3 regions of the Cellulomonas chengniuliangii genome follow, and region 2 is predicted to be linked to each of the others. Evidence: riboswitches for the same ligand, from Rfam matches in the RefSeq annotation. Region 2 holds a riboswitch; each other region holds the start of a gene.

Region 1 (4,905 bases), 340 kb from region 2:
CCCGTGGTGTTCCGCGGCGACACCGGCTCGGACGCCGTCACGCTGCTCGCCGCCGCCCGCGCGGACGTGGTGCGGGTGGGCTTCTCCGCCGACGCCCCCGATCGGGCCGCGGTGGCCGCCCTCGTCGCCGAGGTCGAGGACGAGGTCGCCGCCGTGGGCCGGAGCCGCGGGGACGTCGCGGTGCTGCTGGACGTCGAGGTGGTGGTCGTCGCCGACGACGCCGCCGCCCGGGCCAAGTCGGCCCAGCTCGCGTGCCTCGACGCGATGGCGGGCGTCGTGTGGCCGGCCGCGGCCACCCGGGTGGTGACGACGGCCGACCAGGTGCACGCGGCGGCGGCGCGGCTCGCGCAGGAGGTCGGCGCGGACGGCGCCTACGTCATCCCGCTGGCGGGCTCGGCGGGTCTGCTGGCGGCCGTCAGCCGAGCTGGCTGAGGGCCTGCGCCAGGTCGTCGATGAGGTCCAGCGGGTCCTCGAGCCCGATGGACAGCCGCACCGTGGACTCCGCGATGCCGACCTTGGCGCGGCCTGCGGGGCCGAGCTTGCGGTGCGTGGTCGTGGCGGGGTGCGTGACCAGGGACTTCGCGTCGCCGAGGTTGTTGGAGATGTCGACGATGCGCAGCGAGTCGAGCACCCCGAAGGTGAGCTTCTTGGCGACGTCGGGCGTGGCGCCCTCCGGCACGGCGAGGTTCAGGGTGACGACGGTGCCGCCGCCGGTCTGCTGCTGGAGCGCGAGCGCGTGCTGCGGGTGGGACGGCAGGAACGGGTAGCGGACCTGCGCAATGCCGGGCTGCTGCTCGAGCCAGGTGGCGACCTGCAGCGCGGAGGCGGCCTGGTGGCGCACCCGCAGCGACATCGTCTCCAGGCCCTTGAGCAGCACCCACGCGTTGAACGGGCTCAGCGACGGCCCGGTGTTGCGGATCAGGGTCTGCACCGGCCCGTGGATGTACTCGTCCGAGCCGAGGATCGCGCCGCCCAGCACACGGCCCTGCCCGTCGATGTGCTTGGTCGCGGAATACACGACGACATCGGCGCCCAGGTCGAGCGGGCGGGAGAACACCGGCGTCGCGAACACGTTGTCCACCACGACGGTGGCCCCGGCGGCGTGGGCCAGCCGCGTGACGGCGGCGATGTCGACGAGGTCCTGCATGGGGTTGGACGGCGTCTCGAAGAACACCACGTCCGCGGGGGTCGACAGCGCCTCCTCCCACTGCGACAGCACGTGGCCGTCCACGTAGTCGGTGCGCACGCCCCAGCGGGCGAACAGCTCATCGAAGATCGTCACGGTGTTGCCGAACAGGGCGCGCGCGGCCACGATCCGCGATCCGGATCCGACCAGTGCGGCGAGCGAGGTGAACACCGCGGACATGCCGGACGCCGTGGCGTAGGCGGCCTCGGCGCCGTCGATCAGGCGCAGCCGCTCCTCGAACGTGGAGACGGTGGGGTTGCCGTACCGGGAGTACAGGAACCGGTCGGACTCTCCGGCGAAGGCGGCCTCGGCGTCGGCGGCGCGCTCGTACACGTACCCCTGGGTGAGGTACAGCGCCTCGGACGTCTCGTTGAACTGCGAGCGCACGAGCCCGCCGCGCACCGCGAGCGTGTCGGGGCGCAGGGTGTCGCGGGAGACGGTGCGGGCGTCCCAGTCGCCCGGGCCGGGGACGCGCCGGCGGCCGGCGCCCGGTTCGTCGCGCGGCTCGTCGCCCGGAGCGGAGGCGCTCATGGCTGCCGCCACGGCAGGCCGGCGGCGCGCCAGCCCTCGATGCCGCGGTGCCCGTGCTCGTCGAGCCCGCCCTCGAAGCCCTCGAGCACGTTGTACGCGGGGCCGTACCCGGCCGCGGTGGCGGCTGTCGCGGCGCCGATGGACCGGGCGCCCGAGCGGCACAGGAACAGCACCGGCCGGCCGTCGCCGGGGGTCAGCCCGGTGCGGGCCAGCTCGTCCAGGAAGTCGGGGTTGACCTGCCCGCTGGGGTAGCGGGACCACTCGATGAAGGCGACGCCCTGGCCGAGCGGGCTGACGTCGGGGACGCCCACGAATCGCCACTCGGCGTCGGTGCGCACGTCCACCAGCACGGCGTGCTCGTCGGCGGCTAGCAGGTCCCACGCCTCGCGAGGGGTCAGGTCTCCGGCGTACTCGTGGGCGCTCATACGAGCCTCGTCTCGGGCTGCTGGGGCGTGGGGAGCACAACGGCCTGCGCGACGATGACACGCTCGCCGTCGAACGTGGCGGCGGGGGAGCCGTGCAGCACGTACCCCTCGGCCAGCGCCGCGCTCACCCGCTCGCAGAAGGTGCTGTCGTCCGGCCCGGTGAGCAGCCGGTAGCGGTGGCGTGCGGGCTTGTCACCGGTCGTGCCGGGGACGGTTTCGGGTGTGGTCATGTCGCCTCCATCGGTCCTGGCGGTAGCACCCTCGACCGGCACCGGGGGGTGCGCGCGGGTTGCTGCGGCGTCATCGAGCCAGATCTCTCGGCCGCTCTGGATGGTCCTGCGAGAGTACGCCGTAGCCGGGTTTCATTCCAGGTGCCGGACAAGCGGCTCACGATCCGAGACGATCGTCGCGCCTGATGGCACCGGTGCGGGACCGCGTGCTTATCTTGGAGATCAGGTCATGAGTGCCAGCGCACAGCCCCGGCTTGCTGGCCGGCAACCCTCCTCCGCGGTGGGGTGCCCCGGGTGACGACCAGGTCGTGCGCTTGTCGTGCACGACAAGCGCGGGGGTTGGCTCGACAGCTCCCCCCCACAGTTGTCGGAGGAGTGTCATGAAGTCTCTCGCCACCGAGTCCATCTCGTGCCTGGACGAGGCCGCCTCGACCGAGCACCTGCCGCTGCTCGCGGTCGCGGGGGCCGCCACCCAGGTGCCGCTCGTCGACGGCACCTCCCGCACCTACGCCAACCTCGACTACGCCGCGAGCGCCCCCGCGCTGGAGCGCGTCGCCACGCGGGTGGCCGAGGTGCTGCCGCTCTACGCGTCGGTGCACCGCGGGGCCGGGTATCTCTCGCAGGTGTCCACGGCGCTGTACGAGGCGTCGCGCCAGGCAGTGGCCCGGTTCGTGGGCGCCCGTGAGGACGACGTCACGATCATCACGCGCAACACCACCGACTCGCTGAACCTCCTGGCCGGGGTGGTGCCCGCGGCGCCGGACGGGACGCCCGGCCGGGTGCTCGTCCTGGACGTGGAGCACCACGCCAACCTGCTGCCCTGGACGCACGGGCTGGGCCTGGACGCGACGGTGCTGGCCATCGCCGACACCGTCGCCGGCACCCTGGACGCCATCGCCGTCGAGCTCGCCGCCCGCCCGTACGCCCTGGTCACGGTGACCGGCGCGTCCAACGTCACGGGCGAGGCGCTGCCGATCGGCGACGTCGTGCGGATCGCCCACGCAGCGGGCGCCCGGGTGGCCGTGGATGGCGCCCAGCTCATCCCGCACCGCCGGTTCTCCCTGGAGGACAGCGGCGTCGACTACCTGGCGTTCTCGGGCCACAAGGCGTACGCGCCGTTCGGCGCCGGTGTGCTGGTCGGGCGGCGCGACTGGCTGGACGTCGGCACGCCGTACCTCGCAGGGGGAGGCGCGGTGCGCGACGTCCGGACCGATCGCACGCTCTGGCAGCCGGCGCCCGCCCGCCATGAGGCCGGGTCGCCCAACGTCATCGGCGCGGTCGCCCTCGCCGAGGCGTGCGACGCGCTCGCGGCCCTGCCCGATGGCGCCCTCGCCGCCCACGAGGAGGTGCTGCGCGCCCGGCTCGTCGAAGGGCTCGAGACGCTCGACGGCGTTGAGGTCGTGCGGATCTGGCCGGACTCCCACGACCCGGTGGGCGTCGTGACGTTCACGGTGGCGGGGCACGACCCCGGGCTTGTCGCCGCGTTCCTGGCGGCCGAGTACGGCATCGGGGTGCGGGACGGGCGGTTCTGCGCCCACCCGCTGCTCTCGCGCCTAGGCGCCAGCAGCGGGGCCATCCGCGCCTCGGTGGGCGTCGGGACGCCCGGGGAGGCTGTGGACCGGTTGATCGCTGGGCTGGCGGCCTACCTGAAGGCTGGGCCGCGGGCCCGCTACGAGGTGGTCGACGGGTGCTGGACGGTGGTCGACGACACCCGTCCGCTGCTGGCCGTGCAGGGCCTGGACTCGCTCACCGCCACGGCCGCGCAGGCCTGCGGTCCCGCGGTCGACTGATGTCTGGGGTGGCCGGGGGTCGCGTGACGATCCCCGCTAGAGCATCCCGCCCTTGAGGGTGATCGACGCGATGAGGCCGACGGCGCCTAGCACCAGGCCCCCGATCGCCTGCTTGCGCCCAACCGGCGCGTACCCGAACTGGGTCATCTGGCCGGCCCGCTGCAGCCCGAGCCCGGACACGACGATCGCGGCGATCGAGCACAGCAGCACCGGGTTCACCAGGATGCTGACGGCGCCGAGGATGAGCCCAGCGCGGGCGCGGGGGTTGCGCAGCACCGGTGGGGCGTACAGCGGTGAGGCGGGGGGCTCGGGCTGGCTTGACGCGCCGGCGGACTGGGCCATGGTGGTGCTCCCTGCGTTGATCTGGAGGGCCGAGAGTACCCGTCGGAACTAGGCGCCTGACCACGTCCGCAGCGCTCTACCGTCGCCCGTGGGTGAGGGGATAGTGTCCCGGGAATGGGGGACAAAACGGACAATGATGTCGGTGTCCAGGTGGCGCTACGAGTCGTCGACCTGCAGCGGGCGGTGCGGTTCTACCAGCGCCTCCTGGGCCAGCGGGCGGACGCGGTCTTCGGCCCGTCCGGGCTTGCACTGTTCGTGGTGGATCAGGCGCGCACCCGCCTGCTCCTGGACCGGGAGGCGGTGAGCGGCCTCGTCTGCCTGCCTGTCGACGACGTCCGCAGGCGCGTCGAGGAGCTTCGTGCGGAGGGAATCGTCGTCGAGGCGGAGCCCACCGTCGTCTG
Region 2 (4,905 bases):
TGCTGGTCAGCACGCTGCTCGAGACGACGCCCCCCGCGGTGCTGCGTTACGCGCTCACGGCGGTGCAGTACCGGTCCATGCTCGAGTGGACCCCCGACACCCTCGGCGAGGCCGAGGCGACGTGGGAGCGGTTCACCGGTTTCGTCGACCGCGCCACCGAGCAGGTCGGCCCGGTGGACGACGACGAGGTGGCCAAGGCCGAGCTGCCCGAGGGCTTCGTCACCGCGATGGACGACGACCTGAACGTGCCCGCCGCGCTCGCGGTGGTCCACGAGCACCTGCGCGCCGGCAACTCGGCGCTCGCCGAGCAGGACCTGGACGAGGCCCGTGCCGCGTTGGTCCAGGTGCGCTCGATGCTCGACATCCTGGGACTGGATCCCGGCAGCGCCCAGTGGCGCCGCCAGGGAGACGACCGCGGGTACTCGGACGCGCTCGAGGCGCTGGTCGCCGCCGAGCTCGCCGCCCGCTCCGAAGCGCGCGCCACGCGTGACTTCGCCACCTCCGACGCGATCCGGGACCGGCTCGCCGCCGCCGGCATCCTCGTCGAGGACTCCGCGACCGGCAGCCGCTGGTCGCTCGCGCACCGCAGTGATGAGGTCGAGAACTGATGCCAGGAAACTCGCAGCGCCGGGGAGCCACCCGCAAGCCCGGCTCGAAGAAGGGCGCGCACGTCGGCACTGGCGGCAAGGGACGGCAGGCCCTCGAGGGCCGCGGCCCCACGCCCAAGGCCGAGGAGCGCCCCTACCACCCGGCCGCGAAGCGCAAGGCCGCTGCCGAGCGCCGCGGCCCGGTGAGCGGAGGCGCGCCGAACCGCATGGGACGCACCTCGCGGAGCGCCGCAGGCACCCGCGGGGGCAAGGGCGTCAGCGCCACCCACGAGATCGTGTCCGGCCGGAACTCGGTGGTCGAGGCGCTCCGCGCCGAGATCCCCGTCCAGACGGTGTACTTCGCCACCCGCATCGAGGCTGACGACCGCACCCGCGAGATCCTGCAGATCGCCACCGGCCGCGGCTACCCGCTGCTCGAGGTCACCAAGCCCGAGCTCGACCGGCTCACCGACGGCTCGGTGCACCAGGGCGTCGCCATCCAGGTGCCGCCGTACCAGTACGGCGATGCCGACGACCTCCTCGACGCGGCCGCTCTGCTCGACCAGGCCCCGCTCATCGTGGCGCTGGACGGCGTGACCGACCCGCGCAACCTCGGCGCGGTGCTGCGGTCCGCAGGCGCGTTCGGCGCGCACGGCGTCGTCGTCCCGGAGCGCCGGTCCGCGAGCGTGACCGCCGCCGCGTGGAAGGTCTCCGCCGGCGCCGCCGCCCGCGTCCCGGTCTCCAAGGTCACGAACCTGACGCGCACCCTCGAGACCTACCGCAAGGCCGGCTGCTTCATCATCGGCCTGGACGGCGGCGGGGACACCCCGGTCGCCGACCTGCCGTTCGCCGCCGACCCGTTGGTCGTCGTGGTCGGCTCCGAGGGCAAGGGCCTCTCGCGCCTGGTCCGGGAGCACTGCGACGCGATCGTGTCGATCCCGATCACCTCGACGACGGAGTCGCTCAACGCCGGCGTCGCCGCGGGGATCGCGCTGTACGAGATCGCCCGGCAGCGTGGGGCTGCCCAGCAGGGCTGACCTGCGCGGGCCTCGCAGCGGGGCGGCGCCCCGAGCACAGCAGGACCCCGACGCCCGGGCCGGCCAGCGACGATCCGTCGAGGCCGGCCCGGGCGTCCGCACATCAGATCTCATAGTGGTCCGCGAGCTGGGTGTACGCCCGGTCGTGGTAGACCAGCGGACCTCCCTCGGCGCTCGTGTCCGAGGTGATCGCCTGGACGGTCACCAGGTGGCTGTCGCCCACCGCGATGCGCTCGAGCACCCGCCCGTGCACCCACGTCCGACTCCCGGTGAGCACGGGCTCCCCGCCGGCGAGCCGGATGTGCTCGGTGCCCGCGAACCGGTCGATCCCGTGCGTGGCGAACCGCGTCGAGAGGTCGGCCTGGCCGTCGCCCAGGAAGTTGACCACCACAGTGGCGGCCCTGGCGAGCGCTGGCCAGCTCGAGGACGTCGACGCGATCGAGAACGCCAGCACCGGCGGGGCGGCCGACACCGAGATCACCGACGTCGCGGTGAACCCCACCGGGAGCCCGGTGCGCGGGTCCGCGAGCGTGACGACCGCGACCCCGGCCGGGTGGCGGCGGAACACCTGCTTGTACTGGTCCGGGGACAGGTGCGGCTCGTCATGGGCCCGGACGGGAGCCGCCGGGCGGGCCTCAGCGAGGCCCCGCGTCCCGGCGCACTGTGCGCGCACCGGCGTGTCGGCGGTCATGCGCGGACCGCCGCTGCGTCGAGCAGCGGGCCATGGGCGTCCACCCAGGTCGCGACCACCTCGTCCAGGTCGGCGAGCTGGGCCTCCGTGAGCGCGAGCGCGCGGGTGGGGACGCTGGCCCCCAGCTCGACGAGCAGCGGCCGCAGATGCACCTCCCCGGCCAGGGAATGCGCGGGACTCCCCGAGACGACGAGCGGCACGGCGACGACGCCGCGCAGGCCGTCTGCCCCGTACAGGTCGAGGAAGGCCTTCAGCAGCCCGGTGTAGCTGGCCTTGTAGACGGGGGTGGCGACCACCGCGACGTGCGCGGACGCCAGCCGGCGCAGCGCGTCGTCGACGGCCGGCCGGGTCGCCGCGAAGAGCTCGGGCGCCAGGTCCGCGAGGTCCACGGTGGGGGTGAGCCCGCCGCCGAGCCGTTGGGCGATCGCCCGGGACAGCGACTCGGCGGCGACCCGGGTGCGGGACCCGGGTCGCGGGTTGCCGACGACGGGGAGGACGTGGAGTCGGGAGCGCGACGCGCTCGACGCGTCGGTCGCAGGGGTGGTCGGGGTGACGGCTGACGTGGTCATCTGATGGTCCTCGGATGTGCCGACGGATCCGTGCGCGGCGTCGCCCTCCACCCGGCTCGACGCAGACCGAGGAGGAGCGGGACGACCGCGCAGGTCGTCGAGGTCGATCACGCTTGCCGTGTCCCTCAACACGGCCAGGTCGTCTCCCGGAGCACCCCGCCGTGACGCTGGGGTTGCTGGCCAGCAAGCCGGGGCTGTGCTCGTGCGAGCGCTGGCACTCAAGACCTCGGCAAGTTGTAGCACGCCGTCTTCGCGACGGGCGACCGGTGTCTCACCACACGACCCGAAACGCCCCATCTGTTGACGGCCCGTCGACGTTCGCCCTAACGTCCGTCGCGTGAGCACCTCCACGAACCGCCGCCACGGCCTGAGCGATGTCGTCTTCGCTGCCGTCGCGCGCTGTCGCTGTTGTTGACGCTCGTCTGCTGATCTCCGGAACGGCAGGCGGGGTCCAGGTCCCGCACGCGCCCGGATCCCCGCCCGACAGCGGCTCACACCCTCCCCGCCCTCGCGTCTGACGACGCTCGGTGGGCGAGCCGAGGCTCATGCCGCCCGCGCTCAGCCGCACCGCCACCGCCGGCGCGCGCACGTCCGGCCCCTGGGCTCCGGCCCGCACCGCCCTCCCACGCCGCCGCTGTGCGCGGTCGCGTCAGGGCGCGCCCTTCCCCAATCCCGCATCCGCGAACGCGCCGTGCCCCGTGCTGCCAGCAGCCGGCCGCGCTGGATGCCGCCCGTGGTCGAGGAGACCCCATGTCGCACCCACCTGTCCCGCTGTCCGTGCTGGACCTGAGCCCGGTCTCGTCCGGGAGCACCCCGGCCGACGCGCTGCGCCGCACGCTCGACCTGGCCCAGGCGGCCGAGCGAGCGGGGTACCAGCGGTACTGGCTCGCCGAGCACCACCTCAACCCGGGGGTGGCCGGCGCCAGCCCTGCCGTGGTCGCCGCCCTCGTCGCGCAGGCCACCACGGCCATCCGCGTCGGCTCGGCGGCCGTGATCCTGGGCAACTACTCCCCGCTGCAGGTCGCCGAGCAGTGGGGGACCATCGCCGCGCTGCACCCGGGGCGGGTGGACCTGGGGATCGGCCGCTCGGGCATCGGTCGATCGGGCGGCGCGGGCCGTCCAGGCGCCACGCCCCCCGGGCGGGCGGACGCCGGAGGGGTGGCCCCCGCCGAGCAGTCGCCCCCGGCGCCGGCTGGCGCCCCGGTCACGCCGGTTCCCGGTGATGCGGGGAGGTGGCAGGTCGTGGACGGGGTGGTGATCCCGCCGGTCCGGCCCACGGCCTACGACCCCGCGCGGCTCGCACTCCAGGCCCGCCTGCTCGGGCGCGCCCCCGGCGACGGGGACGGGTTCGGCGCCGATGTGCGGGACATCCTCGCGTTCTTCGCGGGCACGTACCGGGCGCCCGAGGGGCGGCCCGTCGCAGTGACCCCCGCCGAGGGCACGGATGTGCAGCTGTGGGTGCACGGGTCCAGCGCGGGGCCGAGCGCTCAGCTCGCCGGCGAGCTCGGCCTGCCGTACGGCGCGAACTACCACGTCGCGCCCGCGACGCTCCTGGAGTCGGTGGCGGCGTACCGGGCGGCCTTCACGCCGTCCGCTGACTTCCCGGAGCCCTACGTCATCGTCTCGGTGGACGTCGTGGTCGGGGCCGACGACCAGGCAGCGCGGGCGCTCGCGGCCGGCTACGGGCCGTGGGTGCAGTCGATCCGCAGCGGCCACGGCGCCATCCCGTACCCGGACGTCCACGAGGCCCGCGCGATCCAGGCGGGCTGGGCGCCGGAGGACCACGCGGCCGTGCGCGACCGCACCGAGACCCGGCTCGTGGGCTCGCCGCAGACGGTCGTCACCCGTCTTGCGGCACTGCAGCGCCTCACTGGCGCGGACGAGCTGCTCGTCACCACGGTGACGCACCGCCACGAGGACAGGGTCCGCAGCTACGAGCTGCTGGCGGAGGCGTGGGCCGCGCAGGCGACGCCGGCCGTCGCGCACGTCGAGCACCAGCACGCGGACGCGCTCGACGCGGC
Region 3 (4,905 bases), 540 kb from region 2:
CAGGCGGTCCGCACGATGCGCGACGTCGAGGTGCCCGAGGACGCGTTCGACGACGAGCGGCTGCCGGCCCACCTGCGCATGACGTTCCGCGTCGAGACCGCCGGGCAGGTGGTCGAGGAGGGCAAGGACCTCATCGGGCTCCAGCGCCGGCTGGCGCACCGCACGCAGGACGCGGTGAGCACCGCCGTCCGCACCGCCGTGCGGGACGCCATGCGCGAGGTCGGGCGCGGCCGCGGCGCGAAGAGCCCTGCCGCCGCCGATCCCGCCTCCGCGAGCCCCGACGCCTCACGCGCCGTGACGCCTGCCCCGGGCTCGGCGCCCTCGGCCGCCCCACCGTCCCCCGGCATCCCCGAGCGCACCGGCCTGACCACCTGGCCGGACACGCTGCCCGACGGCGCCCTGCCTCTGACCGTCGAGACGTCTGGCCCTGGCGGCCTGCGGGTGCGCGGCTACCCGGCGCTGGTCGAGGAGCCGGACGGGACCGTCGCGCTGCGAGTGATGGCAGATCCGGCGACCCAGGTCGTCGAGCACCGCCGCGGCCTGCGCCGGCTGCTGCTGCGCGAGACGGCCCTGGCGACGCCCCGCGTGACCACCCGCTGGTCGGGGCAGCAGGCGCTCACCCTGGCCGCGAGCCCGTACCCGAGCACCGACGCGCTGGTGGCCGACGTGCAGCTCGCCGCGGTGGACCACCTGCTGGCCGAGCACCTGGCCGGGCGGCCGGCCACCGAGGTCCGCACGGCCGACGCCTACGCCACTCTGCGGGCTGCCGTGCGGGAGCAGATCGAGGACACGGTGCACCGCATCGTCACCGACCTGGTGGCGGTGCTCGGCGCGGCGCGGGAGCTCGACGCTGAGGTGCGCGGCTCGAGCAGCCTGGCCCTGCTGGCCACGTTGCAGGACGTCCGCGAGCAGGCGGCCCGCCTGGTGCACGTCGGGTTCGTCGCCGAGGTGGGCGCCGCGCGGCTCCCACACCTGGCCCGGTACCTGCGCGCGGCCCGGCACCGGTTGGCCAAGGCGGCCGGCAATCCCGATCGCGACGCCTCCCTGGCGTGGACCGTCGCCGAGCTGACCCGTGAGCACGCGGCCGCCGTCTCGCGGGCCGAGGCCACGGCCGCCCACGCGCAGGCCGTCGACCCTGACCGGCGGGCGGCGCTCGAGGCGGTGCGGTGGATGATCGAGGAGCTCCGGGTCTCCCTGTTCGCGCAGCAACTCGGCACGGACGGGCCGGTCAGCGAGAAGCGCATCCGCAAGGCCCTCGCCGAGGCCTGACGGCCGCGTGCTGGGAGCCGGCAGAGCCCACCGGGCGAAACTTGGCGGCCCTCCGGGTGAGGTTGCGTGGCGACGCTCCCACACCTTCTTCCTCCGCACTACAGTGCCCGCATGACGACCCGGCCGAACCGCGACGACGCGGACCGAGAGGCACTTGACGGCGTCTCCGGGTCGAGCCCTGCTCCGCCGACCGAGGAGATCCTCATCGCCGTGCACGACGGCCTAGCCAAGGTGCCGGCCGGGTCTCCGCATGCGTGGTTCGAGGTGCCCCGGCAGCGCACCTCCGCCGCCGCGCCCAAGATGGGACGCCGCCGCACCTCCTGAGCGCCGGTCGGCTCGTCAGTGGGGCGCCGCAGAATGGCGCCATGCCCTCCGACACCGCGCCGCCGTCTGGGACGCCCCTCGCCGCGCGGCGCTGCTTCGGCGACGGCAACCCGCTGTACGAGGAGTACCACGACACGGAATGGGGCCGTCCGGTGCACGGCGACCGCGCCCTGTTCGAGCGGGTCGCGCTCGAGAGCTTCCAGTCGGGCTTGGCGTGGATCACCGTGCTGCGCAAGCGGCCGGCGTTCCGGGAGGCCTTCGCCGACTTCGACGCGGGTGTCGTCGCCCGCTACGGCGAGGCGGACGTCGCCCGGCTGCTGGCGGACGCGGGGATCATCCGCAACCGGGCCAAGATCGAGGCGACGATCGCCAACGCCCGCGCGGTGCTGGCGCTGGCGGAGTCCGGCCGCTCGCTCGACGAGGTCTTCTGGTCCCACGCCCCGGACCGCTCCGCGCACGTGCGCCCGCAGGCCTGGGAGGACGTGCCGCCCGTGACCGCGGAGTCGCGCGCCCTGGCCCGCGAGCTCAAGTCGCTGGGCTTCCGGTTCATAGGCCCGACCACCGCGTACGCCGCGATGCAGGCGTGCGGCCTGGTGGACGACCACCTCGCGGGATGCCCGGTCGTCGTGGCGTCGAGGGCGCCCGGTCCGACCGCTCCGACGCGATAAAATCAGGAGGTAGCGGGAGGACCGTTCCGAAGCGGTCGTGCTGGGATCCGCAATATCTCGGCCCGTGAGAAGCGTTGCCCACATGGCGATATCGCCCTATCATTGCGTCACCATCCAGAGCGGCCGAGAGACCTGGCTCGACGACGCCGCAGCAACCCCCCTCGTTCATCGCGGGTGTGGGTGCTTCCGCCAGGGTCGATGGAGCTGACCATGACCTGCATGGATCGTTGTCGTCCCGTGGCTGTGCCGCGCCCGAGCCACCGAGGCGCGCGGTGAGCGCGGCGCCCGAGGCGTGGCCCGACGACCCGGTCGAGGCCGCCACTCGTGACCACCTCGCGGTGGTGGACCGCCCGACGGTGTCGTTCGAGCTCTACCCGCCGCGCAACCCGGACGCGGCGCCGCGACTGTGGGAGACGATCCAGGCGCTGAGCTCGGCGCGCCCCGACTTCGTCTCGGTGACCTACGGCGTCGAGGGCAAGACCCGGGACACCACCCGCCGCCTGGTGCGCCGCCTGCTGCGGGAGACGGCGCTCAACCCGATCGCGCACCTGACCTGCGTGGGGACCTCCCGCGCGGAGGTCATCGAGGTCGTCGAGGAGTTCCTCGACGAGGGCGTCCGCTCGTTCCTCGCCCTGCGCGGGGACCCGCCGCCCCACCAGTCGGACTGGAGCCCGCACCCGGACGGCCTGCGCACTGCCGCGGAGCTTGTCGCCCTGCTCCGGCAGATCGAGGCCCGGCGGCGGGCCCAGAGCCCGGCGCAGGCGGTGCGGGCCACGGTCCGCCCCTTGTCGGTGGCCGTCGCGGCCTTCCCCCGCGGCAACGCGCCCGTCGGCAGCACCCGGGAGCAGGACATCGCCGCGCTGCTCGACAAGCAGTGCGCGGGGGCCGACTTCGCCATCTCGCAGGTGTTCTACGACCCGGCGTCGTACCTCGGCATGGTCGCGGAGGCCCGGCGGGCGGGGGTCACCATCCCGATCATCCCGGGCATCATCCCCACCACGGACCCGGGCCGGCTGCTCCGGCTCGAGGCGCTCACCGGCGTGCAGGTCCCCCGCGACCTCCTGGCCCGCCTCGAGTCGGTGGACGACGAGGTGGCACGCCACCGGATCGGCATCCGGGCGGGCGTCGACCTGGTCAACGCCGTCCTGGACGGCGGGGCGCCCGGCGTCCACATCTACACCTTCAACACCCACCATGCCGCGCTCGACCTGCTCGAGGGCGCACATCTCGGCGGAGGGGCCACCGGCCCCGGCGCCCGGCCTGCTGCCGACGGGCCGCAGGCCACCACCACCCAGGCCGATCACCAGACCTCGAGGGGCTCAGCATGACCACGAACGACACGACCGCCACGCCGGAGTTCCCGGCCGGCACCGTCCTCGGCTACCCCCGCATCGGGCCGCGCCGCGAGCTCAAGAAGGCCATCGAGGCCTTCTGGGCCGGGCGCACCGACGCCGCCGAGGTCGAGGCCGTCGCGGCCGACCTGCGCCGTCGCACCCGCACCCGCCTCGCCGAGCTGGGGCTGCGCACCGACCTGCCCGCCATCCCGTCCGCCTTCTCGTTCTACGACCAGGTGCTCGACGCGACGGCGCTGCTGGGCGCCGTGCCCGCGCGGTTCGCCGACCTGGTGGGCGACGACGGACGCCTGGACCTGGCCGGGTACTCCACGGTCGCCCGCGGCCGCGGCGAGGACCTGCCGCTCGAGATGACCAAGTGGTTCGACACGAACTACCACTACCTGGTGCCGGAGATCGGCCCCGAGACCGAGTTCCGCTACGCGAGCGACCGCCCGGTGCGCGAGTTCGCCGAGGGCCTGGCCGACGGCGTGCTGACCCGGCCCGTGATCGTCGGCCCGGTGACGTACCTGGCCCTGGCCAAGCCGACCGAGGGCGCTCCGGAGGGCTTCTCCCCGATCGACCGGCTCGCGGACGTGCTGCCCGTGTACGCGGAGCTGCTGCGCGACCTGCGCGCCGCGGGAGCCACCTGGGTGCAGCTCGACGAGCCCGCCCTGGTCTCCGACTCCGTCGACGCCACTCCCGAGCAACTGCACGCCGCCGTCGCGGAGGCCTACCGCGCGCTCGCCACCCAGATCCCGGCCGACGAGCGCCCCGCGATCCTCGTCGCCGCGCCCTACGGTGACCTCGGGGAGGCCCTGCCACTGCTGGCCGCCACGGACATCGAGGGCATCGCGCTCGACCTGGTGCGGGGCGCCCTGCCCGCTGAGCCCGTGCCCGGCCTGGCCGGCAAGGTCGTGGTCGGCGGCGTGATCGACGGCCACAACGTCTGGCGGGCCGACCTGGGCCGCGCCCTCGACCGCCTCGAGTCCCTGCGCGGTATCGCGGGCGCCGAGGCGACCGTCGCCGCCGGCACGTCCACGTCGCTGTTCCACGTGCCGCACGACGTCGAGGACGAGCCTGCGCTCGACCCCACGCTGCGCTCGTGGCTGGCTTTCGCCGACCAGAAGGTCGCCGAGGTCGCCGCGCTCGCCACCGGGCTGGCCGAGGGCGGGCTCGCCGTCAAGGAGCAGATCCTGGCCGCCGACGCCGCGCTCGCCACCCGGCGCAACGCCCCCGGCGTCGTCCGGCCCGAGGTCCGCGAGCGGCTGGCGGCCCTGGGCGAGGACGCGTTCCAGCGCGGCGACTTCGCC

Evidence for each region. A riboswitch is a leader RNA that binds a small molecule or an ion and turns the genes downstream of it on or off. The one in region 2 is predicted to bind S-adenosylmethionine.
Region 1: linked by a shared signal. The riboswitch ahead of NP064_RS01290 (aminotransferase class V-fold PLP-dependent enzyme) and the one ahead of NP064_RS02915 (NADPH-dependent FMN reductase) in region 2 are both predicted to bind S-adenosylmethionine.
Region 3: linked by a shared signal. The riboswitch ahead of NP064_RS00350 (methylenetetrahydrofolate reductase) and the one ahead of NP064_RS02915 (NADPH-dependent FMN reductase) in region 2 are both predicted to bind S-adenosylmethionine.

What each region holds. Positions count from the first base shown of each region.
Region 1 covers NZ_CP101988.1:273,406-278,310, forward strand. The annotation lists gene NP064_RS01270 (hypothetical protein) at 1-432, shown strand, start outside; gene NP064_RS01275 (O-succinylhomoserine sulfhydrylase) at 416-1,717, opposite strand; gene NP064_RS01280 (rhodanese-like domain-containing protein) at 1,714-2,142, opposite strand; partial or broken gene NP064_RS01285 (DUF1737 domain-containing protein) at 2,172-2,372, opposite strand; SAM riboswitch class I at 2,377-2,479, opposite strand; SAM riboswitch class IV at 2,598-2,711, shown strand; gene NP064_RS01290 (aminotransferase class V-fold PLP-dependent enzyme) at 2,753-4,162, shown strand; gene NP064_RS01295 (hypothetical protein) at 4,199-4,504, opposite strand; gene NP064_RS01300 (VOC family protein) at 4,619-4,905, shown strand, end outside.
Region 2 covers NZ_CP101988.1:613,296-618,200, forward strand. The annotation lists gene cysS (cysteine--tRNA ligase) at 1-608, shown strand, start outside; gene rlmB (23S rRNA (guanosine(2251)-2'-O)-methyltransferase RlmB) at 608-1,624, shown strand; gene NP064_RS02910 (flavin reductase family protein) at 1,728-2,315, opposite strand; gene NP064_RS02915 (NADPH-dependent FMN reductase) at 2,312-2,884, opposite strand; SAM riboswitch class IV at 2,989-3,110, opposite strand; gene NP064_RS02920 (LLM class flavin-dependent oxidoreductase) at 3,635-4,905, shown strand, end outside.
Region 3 covers NZ_CP101988.1:72,868-77,772, reverse strand. The annotation lists gene hrpA (ATP-dependent RNA helicase HrpA) at 1-1,269, shown strand, start outside; gene NP064_RS00360 (hypothetical protein) at 1,381-1,593, shown strand; gene NP064_RS00355 (DNA-3-methyladenine glycosylase I) at 1,635-2,261, shown strand; SAM riboswitch class I at 2,369-2,466, shown strand; gene NP064_RS00350 (methylenetetrahydrofolate reductase) at 2,534-3,589, shown strand; gene metE (5-methyltetrahydropteroyltriglutamate--homocysteine S-methyltransferase) at 3,586-4,905, shown strand, end outside.